Regions from separate parts of the Brevibacillus sp. DP1.3A genome, predicted to be linked through region 3. Evidence: riboswitches for the same ligand, from Rfam matches in the RefSeq annotation. Region 3 holds a riboswitch; each other region holds the start of a gene.

Region 1 (3,276 bases), 1.3 Mb from region 3:
TTTTCCTACGCGGAAATGGCAGAGGTACTCGGGATCGAGCTGGCAGACGTCAAGCGTTCCTTGTTTCGTGGACGACAAAAGATGCGGCAGTTGTGGAGGGAGGAAAGCCTGTGATGAACAAGGATGAGAATAATCGCGAACAAAGGCTGGTTGCTTATTTGCGTGGGGAAATGGCGGAAGAAGATTCAAAACAATTCGAGGAGGAAATAGCCGCTGACGAGGAATACGCACAGCGGTTGGAGAGGCTTTTGCTGGGGGAAGAAACGGGAGCGGGCAACGTGAAGACAAAACAGCCTGAAACGCTGTCGGCTGAAAAACAGCGCGCCATTGTTCGCCGGGGGAAATGGAAAAATCGGTTGAGCAACGCTGGATTCACCATAGTGCTTCCCTTTTTTGCCGGAGTTGTGTTGCTGATTCTGAATGGCTGGGTTGGGTCACTGATGCATGAAGATCTGTTCCGCGTTGCGAAGTCGATGGTTAATTTTACTCAACCAGGTGTTAGTGTAGGCGGGAGTGGCTCGCAGGTGGGATTGTTTTACGGCAATATCAGCATGGAGCTGCGTGAAAGAGTTGGAGCGGAAGAAAAGAACGCTGGCCGCTTTGAAAGCACAAATGTGCTGTGGAAAGTAAACGCTGGGCCGAAATGGCCGGATGGGGTTAGGGAACAGAAGCTGTATTTCCGTTATCCGACAGACGGGGAAATGGTGGATACGGAATCGCGCACTTCACCTGCCTGGACGACGATGGAGAAGCTACCAGAGGGAACGGTTTCTCAGCTTGCGATTTCCTTTGATCGCTTTCTGACGTACGAGGAGTACTATGAATTGGTTTCGAGCCATGTTTCCTCTTCGGGACAAGATACAGTTTGGTTTGCCGTAGACACAGGGATCGAGACCAAAGAGAGTCAAGAGGGACAATTGATGTTAGGACCGGGAAAAGTATGGGGTTTTGCAGAAAGGGAGCTGAATTATGGTGGCCCTATTCTTGTAAACGGGGAAGGGGATAGGCGGATGGCGACTTATCTGAACGAAATGAAGTATTTGTCCGAGCAAGAAGGTTTGACTCGCGATATCGGCAGATCCTTGTTATTTCGTAGCGACCCGCAAATTACAGAACGATACAACTACATGCAACAAAACGGAGTGCGAATCTATGGCGCTGTCCTGACCGGACCTACGAAAGAACTGCTTAAGCTCAAGACCGAAAAGTCGATAACAGCAGCGTTTTTAGGCAAAGTAGACTGGTGGAATTGGGATACCCCTTCGGCATCGGGAACTCATCACACCTACTAATTGCAAGGTGCGAATTTTTGCACAAAAGGGTGTTGACATCGTGGAAGCGTTGGTTGTATGATTCAAACTAAATCAAAAACCGAATACGATTTGGATACCTTATCCAGAGAAGGTGGAGGGACTGGCCCGATGATACCCGGCAACCGACATGACGCCATTCAGACGCGACAAAGCGACTGATTGACAGGCGACATGCACGGTGCTAATTCCTGCAGAAACAAAAGTAGTCTGGAAGATAAGGGGGACATCAACACGGTTCTTACACGTGACGACACGACCTCTTTTCTTCGGGAAAAGAGGTCTTTTTATTGCTCCAGGTACTCAAACAAAACAAATAGAGATAGAGAAAAAATACGTAGAGGGGAGTTTTGGAATCATGGCATATCGCGCATTGACTGAACAGGAAGCAGTGGAGTACGTAAAAGGAATACCGGGTCTTTTTAGCGAAGGAGCAGAGCTGATCAGCCGCGAAATCGGGGATGGCAACCTCAATCTGGTTTTTGACATTCAGGAGCCAGCATCCGGTAAGAGTGTCATTGTCAAACAAGCGCTGCCTTTTGCCCGCGTCGTGGGAGAATCTTGGCCGCTTACGATTGATCGGGCTCGCATCGAGAGCGAGGCACTCCGCATTCAGCACAAATACGTTCCAGACCTGGTGCCGCAGGTGTATCATTTCGACGGGGAGCTTGCGTTGACTGTCATGGAAAACGTCGGGGACCATATCATCATGCGCAAAGGTCTGATCGAAGGAAAGCGGTACCCGCTATTCGCGAAGCAAATTGGTCGTTTTCTCGCGCAAACCTTGTTCTTTACATCCGATCTGGGCGCTCATCCGTACGATAAAAAAGCGCTAGTCGGAACATTCATAAATCCAGAATTATGCAAAATCACAGAAGACCTCGTCTTTACCGATCCGTATGAAAATGCGCCTACCAACGACTTCAACCCGTTGATTCGCCGGGAAGTCGAGGCGATTTGGAACAACAGGCCGCTGAAGCTGGAAATCGCCAAGCTGAAATACGATTTCCTTACTCGCTCAGAAGCGCTGCTACATGGTGACCTGCATACCGGAAGTATTTTTATCACGGAAAACAGCCTGAAAGCAATCGATCCAGAGTTCGCTTACTATGGCCCAATCGGTTTTGACATCGGGGCGGTCATTGCCAATCTATTGCTCAACTACGCAGGACAACACGGTTTACAAAAAGATCAAGGAGAACGGGAAGCGTACCGCGAATACTTACTGGAAACGGTCGAGGATGTCTGGAATGAATTCGTTTCGCAATTTGTTCAGCTCTGGCACAAGCACGCCAAAGAGCGCAGCGCCCATGTCGAAGGGCTGTGGCAAAGCTACGTGAAGCGCTTGATTCAGGATACAGCAGGCTATGCCGGATGCAAAATCTTGCGCCGTGTCATCGGCTTGGCAGGCGTAGCGGACCTGAATGCCATTGAAGATGACCAGACTCGCGCAGAAGCAGAGCGTCTGGCTCTCTCGATTGGAGAAGCGCTGATTCTCGGTCGCGGCGGCATAGACGAATCGACAGATATCACGGACATCGTACGCACTGTGACCGAACGTTACTATCAGGAGGCAACGACAGTATGACAACCAGCACCCAATTGGCACCTGTTAAGTGGGAGAATGACGCACTGGTCTTGCTTGACCAGACGCGTTTGCCAGTAGAAACAATCTATTTGAACTTGACTACCTCCGAGCAAGTATGGGGTTCCATTCGTCGCTTGGAAGTGCGTGGCGCACCGGCGATTGGCATGGCAGCAGCTTACGGGCTCTACCTGGGCATTCGTGGCAGTGAAGCGAGTAACTACGACGAGTTTTGGCAGGAACTGAACCAGCAGGCAGACTATCTGGGCTCTTCCCGTCCGACAGCCGTGAATCTGTTCTGGGCGTTGGATCGAATCAAAGCTCGTGTTGAAACAGAAAGCGGAGCTTCGATTGCCGAATTGAAGGCAGCAGTGCTCGATG
Region 2 (3,276 bases), 2.3 Mb from region 3:
TCTTTCCAATCCTTGATCTCTGTTTTCACGAGTTTTGGATTATAGGCAATCCCGAATTGGCCAATCGTGTAAGCTGGACCGTACTCCTCGCCCAGTGGTGCTTTGGCGATGTCGTAGATTTGATCCAGGTTCGGGATGCGGCTGCGGTCGATTTTTTCAAATGCGCCACTCTCAATCCCTTGCTGTGCATAGTAGTCAGAGAGGTAGATCAAGTCTACATCGGAGCTTCCTTGGCGAATTTTGTTCAGTCGTTCTGCGTTGTTCCCGATTTCCAGCACGATTTTCACGTTATGTTCTTTTTCAAACGGCTCATATACTTCTTTGCGGAAAAAGTCTTCGGAAAAGCCCCATGTGGAGATGACCAGCTTTTGTGGCTCACCCTTGGCTTCACCGCCAGCTCCTCCCGCTTGTGGTTGATCATTGCTGCCACAGCCAGCGAGAGCCAGTGACATCATAGAAAAAGACAGAATTCCAGCAAGTAATTTTTTCATCGTAATTCTCCTCCAGTTGGGTTCATTTGATGACAAAATATGGTGATACAATAAAAAGAAAAGTACCCTTGATTAGAACGTATCATTCTAAACAAGAGCACTTTTCTTCGTAAACAAAGAGAAGTGACACCCGTTTTTACGCAAAGTCTACGGTCTCCTCTTAAGATAGATCAAAAGAGAAAATCCGAACGATTGCGTCAGGTATTCAGTTCTGATTCAGCTAAAATAACATTCGTGATCGCCCACTGCGTAGGCGCATCATAGTCCCGTAGCACAGCTTCCAACGGCAACCCCATCTCTACTTCCAGTCGCTCTCGCAGTTTCTTCTTATAAAGAAGGGACATCCGAAAATCGACTTCGAGCTTGAGGGCCGGTGCTTCTCCTTCTAACGCTTCTGAGCGCGGAGAGCGGCGATGCTTGGCTTGGAACGTAATCATCTGATTTTCAATCGTGACTCGGAGCAATGTCGTTCCAAATCCGAACAACTCTTTTGCTATCTCATTATAGATGGCAGACAGCTTTTTTCTGGTTTCATTGGAGTCCACTAGAGTCATGTCATCACCTGCGATAGCTGGTATCGGGTTCATTCGCTCTCATTATACAAATGATTTTCCGATTCTTCAATAGAATATTCGTATTTAGATCAATTTCACATTTTTCCACCAAGTCATTCGTTTGCAAAAACAGTTGACACCTAAAAAATCAGTCGTTATAATCCAACTATCCAAATAAGAATTAACAACAATGTTTGGAATGATAATTTCATAGCACATTCTCTTATGAAGAGAGGTTGAGGGACTGGCCCTATGACACCTCGGCAACCTATCGCAAACGATACGGTGCCAAATCCAGCGGAATTTATTCCGACAGATAAGAGAGGTATTGTTGCAGTGTGGATACATACTCGCAGTTTTCGCCTCTTCTGTCGGAAGAGGCTTTTTCTATTCCATCTTACATCCAGAGAAAAGGGGTATTTTCATGAAAAAGACTGGTCTACTGCTCACTACACTACTGCTCGCTGCATCGCTCGTAACGGCTTGCGGCGGTAAACAAGAAGCTGCACCTGCTAACGGCGGCACTGCTGCTGAGCAAACCTCACTCAAGGTGGGCGTCACTGGCGGCCCGCACGAAGAAATTCTCAACAAAGTAAAAGAAGTCGCCAAAGGCAAAGGGCTCGACGTCGAAGTCGTCGTTTTCAACGATTACGTACAGCCGAACCAAGCTCTCGATAAAGGAAATCTCGATGTAAACAGCTTCCAAACCATCCCGTTCTTGGCGAAGTTCAATCAAGATCACAAAACAAAGATCGTCGAGGTCGGAAAAACCGTCACGTACCCGATGGGCCTGTACTCCACCAAGCATAAAAAAGTCGAGGACATCCCTGCTGGCGGCGTTGTCGGCATTCAAAACGACCCGACCAACCGAGCACGCGCCCTGCTACTCTATCAGGCAGCTGGCTTGATTAAGCTCAAGGATGGCGTGGGTGACAACGCAACACCACTGGACATCGTAGAAAATCCAAAAAATTTGCAATTCAAAGAGCTGGAGGCTGCTTTCCTGGCGCGCTCGCTGAGCAACGTAGAAGTCGCTTCGATTAATACGAACTTCGCAATGGAAGCTGGCTACTCCCCGCAAAAAGATGCGATCTTCGCTGAGACAGCTGACTCTCCATATGTAAACATTTTGGCAGTCAACGAAACCAACAAAGACAACCCCGCTGTCAAAAAACTGGTGGACATCTACCGCTCGGAAGAAGTGAAAAAATTCATCGACGAACGTTTTGAAGGAGCTGTACTGCCGTCCTGGTAAGATCGACGCCAGGAACATCAAGAACAACAAGGAGAACTCGTTATGATACAGCTAACCGATATTCATAAGTCGTATCAAGTAGGAAACAAGCAGGTAGAAGCATTGAAGGGCGTATCCCTGCAGGTGGAAAAAGGGCAAATCTACGGGGTTATCGGCTTTAGCGGAGCGGGGAAAAGCACCCTGCTCCGTACCATCAACCTGCTGGAGAAGCCGACTAGCGGTTCTGTGATCGTCAATGGCCAGAACATGCTGACCCTCAAGGAAAAAGAGCTGCGGCAAGCTCGCAAAAAGATCGGGATTATTTTTCAACACTTCAACCTGCTCTCTTCCTATAATGTCTTTGACAATGTGGCGGAAATCTTGCGGATGAATCGCGTCCCCAAAGATGTCATTAAGCGCAAGGTAGAAGACCTTCTCGGCTTGGTTGGCTTGTCTGATAAAGCAAACGCTTATCCTTCTCAGCTATCCGGTGGACAAAAGCAACGGGTGGGCATCGCTCGTGCGCTTGCGACTGATCCGGAAATCCTGCTCTGTGACGAAGCAACTTCCGCTCTCGACCCGCAGACGACCGAATCGATTCTGGAGCTGTTGCTCGACATCAATCGAAAGTTCAACCTGACAATCGTGCTGATTACACATGAGATGCAGGTCATCAAAAAAATCTGCGATCAGGTAGCCATCATGGAAAACGGTGTCGTCATCGAGCAAGGCTCTGTTCTGGATGTTTTCAGCAATCCGCAAGAGCAAACGACCCGTAATTTTATCAAAACGGTTTTCGACGATCAGGTACCACAGGAGATTTTGTCCAAAATAAAAGAAACCGGACCCGTTTCCAAAATTGTTCGCGTTGCCTTTCGCGGGGATGCTGCTCTCGATCCTGTTCTAGGAACACTATCTGCACGTTTTCCGATTAGTACCAATCTGTTGTATGGCTCGATTACGACCATAAAAGGAACAGCGCTCGGCATTCTGCTTT
Region 3 (3,276 bases):
CAAAAGCGGTGGAGACTGCCTCCTGACAAAAGAAGCCGTGTTTCCAGGTAACTAGAAATACGGCTTTTCTTCTTATGATTCCTCTTACTTACGCAGATTCGATAATAGGGAAGCAGCGCACTTCTAAGCCAAAATCATTTTTCAATAGGGACTCGTGCTCTTCGCTGATTCCTGTCACGATCAAACCTGCGCGCAAGACGCCTCCCAAGTCGAATTGGACTTTTAGTTTATGCACGTTGACTCCTGCCTGCTGAAGGAAATGCAAGACACGATCTGGCGTAGCAGTATGACACGAGCCCTCAAGATAACATAGGACGTGTTCTACCGAGTCCACCGTGACTCCAGCTTTGTCAGCCGTTTTTTCTTTCCAAGTAGGATGCGGTGTGAATGGTTGTGTCAATAAATAGGCCAAATCCTCCACGACTGCACTTGCTGTGGGGAGCTCTCCTGCCCCTCTTCCTGTAAACAACAAGTCTCCTACGATGTTGCCGGATAGCTGGACAGCATTAAACGCGTCGTGGATTTGCGCCAACGGATGGCTCAGCGGAAGCATGGTTGGTTCAACAGATAGGCGAATTCCTTTCTCAGCTTGATAGGCCTGCGCGATCAGCTTGATCCGGTACCCGAGCTCGCTCGCAATCCGAATGTGACCTGCTGACAAATCTGCAATTCCTTTGCGAACAACATCTGCTAAGGGCAGCGATTCTCCGTACACAAGCTGTGCCAAGATATACAACTTGTACATAGCATCAAAGCCTTCCACATCCGAACGAGGGTCTGCTTCCGCATAGCCCAGCTCCTGCGCTTGCTTGAGAACCTCCTGGTAGGAGAGCTGCTCTGCCTCCATTTTCGTCAAAATGAAGTTCGTTGTTCCGTTAAGAATACCGCGAACGCCTTGAATATCGTTCGTGCGTAGGAACTGCCGGAGCACGCTCAAGATCGGGATGCCCCCTGCCACACTCGCTTCATAGGCAAGATGCACTTGATGTTGATTTGCCAAATCGACTAGCTCCGTTCCTTTTTTCGCCAGGAGCTCTTTGTTGGCAGTTACCACATGGCAGCCCTTTTCGATCAAAGCACGGACGTAGTCATAGGTAGGTTCTACACCACCCATGACCTCCACCACTATATCCACATTACTGCTCAATACATCCTCAAAGTCTGTTGTCAGTAAAGCCGGGTCGATATGAACCGCCCGCTCTTTTTCCGAGTCACGCACCAATGCCTTGACGATCTCAATTCGTTTACCCAGACGAGAAGCCAGCTTCTCCTGCTGCGAACGGATCGTTTTGATTACGCCTCCACCCACTGTTCCCAATCCCAATAATCCCACGCGTACCACTTCTGCACTCATCCTGACCACCCCATACCCCGAATTTTAGATAAAAAGAAAAGCCATCTTCGATAAGAAGAAGGCTTGTTAGCAGCTAATAATGCTCCCCCTCCTTATCTCCCAGGACGTATATGTCCTGCAGGAATTGGCACCTTGTCACAAAATATGCGTGACGGTTGCCGGGCTTCATCGGGCCAGTCCCTCCACCTCTCTGGATAAAGAAAATATGAAATTGAAAAAAACCTTCTTCGCTAAGAAGAAGGTTCATCTACTAATGGAGTAACCCGCTTCTTATCTTTCGAGACGAAACGTCTCGCAGGAATTGGCACCTTGTCGCATTATGCAACGGTTGCCGGGCTTCATCGGGCCAGACCCTCCACCTCTCTGGATAAGAACCATTTATGCTGTTGAGCTTTATTCTAAGAAATTCCAAGGCAAGCGTCAACAAAATTCTTTCTTTTCTGATTGCAATCTGAATTGGCCAGGTTTTCTCAGTTGTGGGTGAACAGGCTTTCTACCTCTTCCATACTACAGCAAGTGCAATGAAACACGCCCTCCTGGCATTCCTCAGGCAGCTCTTTTTCCTCGACATATCCGCACCATTGGCAAATAAAAAGTTGCATCATCGCACACCCTCCTCTTCTTTTATCCTGCCCAAAATAAAAAGAGCATTTTCCACTCGACCGTGACGATCGTTAGAAAATGCCAGAAAAGGAGGGACGTACTTGTCCACTCGCTGTTTTTCGCAAGCCATCTCTAACACCTCCCTATCTCCCGTAGGTCTATCAGTGTTGTCGAAACAGGCAGGTCTCCTGACTATGGGTTCATCGTCTAGCGTCGCCTTCCCCGTCTATTTTGATAGACCAGTGGCTTGTTGGACGCTGACTCCCCTCTTACAGTGGCGGGACCGTGTCGGATTTGCACCGAGCTTCCCTATTATCCTTGTGGCGAATTGGTTACGCCCTAAGGAACCTGTTTCCACCTATGAAATTGTCATTTATTACTACCACCCTCAGATTTTACCTTATTTCCCCTTATTTTGCGAACATTGCTCGTGGGTCAGTAACCATTCCTTTCGCCACAAGCCACCCGAATAGCCTGTTAAACTTCCGTTTGCTCCTATAGGTGGTCAATGTGTGCAAGACTGTTTCTGAAAGCCTCTCCCTTTCATCCACAGGGGAACAGAAAAGGACTGTCTCTTGCCGGAAAAATATTCGTCCAGCTGTTGCCGACAAACGAGGAGAGGCTCTGACCTACCCCAAATACCGAGCCTTTAAAATGGTAGTGTGGTGAGCTTCATGTCCTGCAATCACATAAGCCAACGTCCTTGCAGATAGCTTGTTTCCGTTGGCAATTCCTGTACGCAACCACGCTTCCGGAGAGATTCCGCGGACCTGTGCGATGGTGGAAGCCCGAACAGCCTTATACTCTTCCAGTAAATCTGAGAGGTCTCTTAGCTGATAACACCCGTGTTCGACAAAAGCATTCTCATCAAAACCAACGAGGGGTGTCTGATCTCCTCTCGCGATTCTCAGCAAGCGATAGCTCATGATGCGTTCTGTATCGACGAGATGACCCAAAACCTCTTTTACCGTCCATTTTCCTGGTGCATATCGATAATCCATTTGCTCGGGCGCAAGTGACGAAAATAATGCGACTTGCCTCTCGCCTTGTTGTGTGAGGATCGTTTGCAGCTCCCCCTCAGGTACAAGCCCAATATAATAGTCAAAATAAGCAACGTATTCATCGCGATCTGGTCGTCTGAGCATGTATTTCCCACTCCTCGTCATTCATTTTGGTTAGACAAATTATACCCCCATGCATCCCAATACGAACGAACCCGCCTGATCTTCACAGGCGGGTGACGCTCACCATTATTCGCTATGTAAGCCTTCAAACAATAGGACCCTTGCCGGGGCTGCATCCGTGCCGATCAGCTTGAG

Evidence for each region. A riboswitch is a leader RNA that binds a small molecule or an ion and turns the genes downstream of it on or off. The one in region 3 is predicted to bind S-adenosylmethionine.
Region 1: another riboswitch for S-adenosylmethionine. It lies ahead of mtnK (S-methyl-5-thioribose kinase); the one in region 3 lies ahead of HP399_RS12055 (homoserine dehydrogenase).
Region 2: another riboswitch for S-adenosylmethionine. It lies ahead of HP399_RS01955 (MetQ/NlpA family ABC transporter substrate-binding protein); the one in region 3 lies ahead of HP399_RS12055 (homoserine dehydrogenase).

What each region holds. Positions count from the first base shown of each region.
Region 1 covers NZ_CP085876.1:1,313,210-1,316,485, forward strand. The annotation lists gene HP399_RS05955 (sigma-70 family RNA polymerase sigma factor) at 1-114, shown strand, start outside; gene HP399_RS05960 (anti-sigma factor) at 114-1,292, shown strand; SAM riboswitch class I at 1,389-1,534, shown strand; gene mtnK (S-methyl-5-thioribose kinase) at 1,669-2,898, shown strand; gene mtnA (S-methyl-5-thioribose-1-phosphate isomerase) at 2,895-3,276, shown strand, end outside.
Region 2 covers NZ_CP085876.1:340,234-343,509, reverse strand. The annotation lists gene HP399_RS01965 (ABC transporter substrate-binding protein) at 1-491, opposite strand, end outside; gene HP399_RS01960 (DUF2294 domain-containing protein) at 689-1,045, opposite strand; SAM riboswitch class I at 1,266-1,368, shown strand; gene HP399_RS01955 (MetQ/NlpA family ABC transporter substrate-binding protein) at 1,470-2,300, shown strand; gene HP399_RS01950 (methionine ABC transporter ATP-binding protein) at 2,343-3,276, shown strand, end outside.
Region 3 covers NZ_CP085876.1:2,614,947-2,618,222, reverse strand. The annotation lists gene HP399_RS12060 (CapA family protein) at 1-26, shown strand, start outside; gene HP399_RS12055 (homoserine dehydrogenase) at 89-1,354, opposite strand; SAM riboswitch class I at 1,444-1,555, opposite strand; SAM riboswitch class I at 1,622-1,728, opposite strand; gene HP399_RS30985 (hypothetical protein) at 1,825-1,959, opposite strand; cobalamin riboswitch at 2,118-2,324, opposite strand; gene HP399_RS12045 (DinB family protein) at 2,587-3,102, opposite strand; gene HP399_RS12040 (cyclase family protein) at 3,208-3,276, opposite strand, start outside.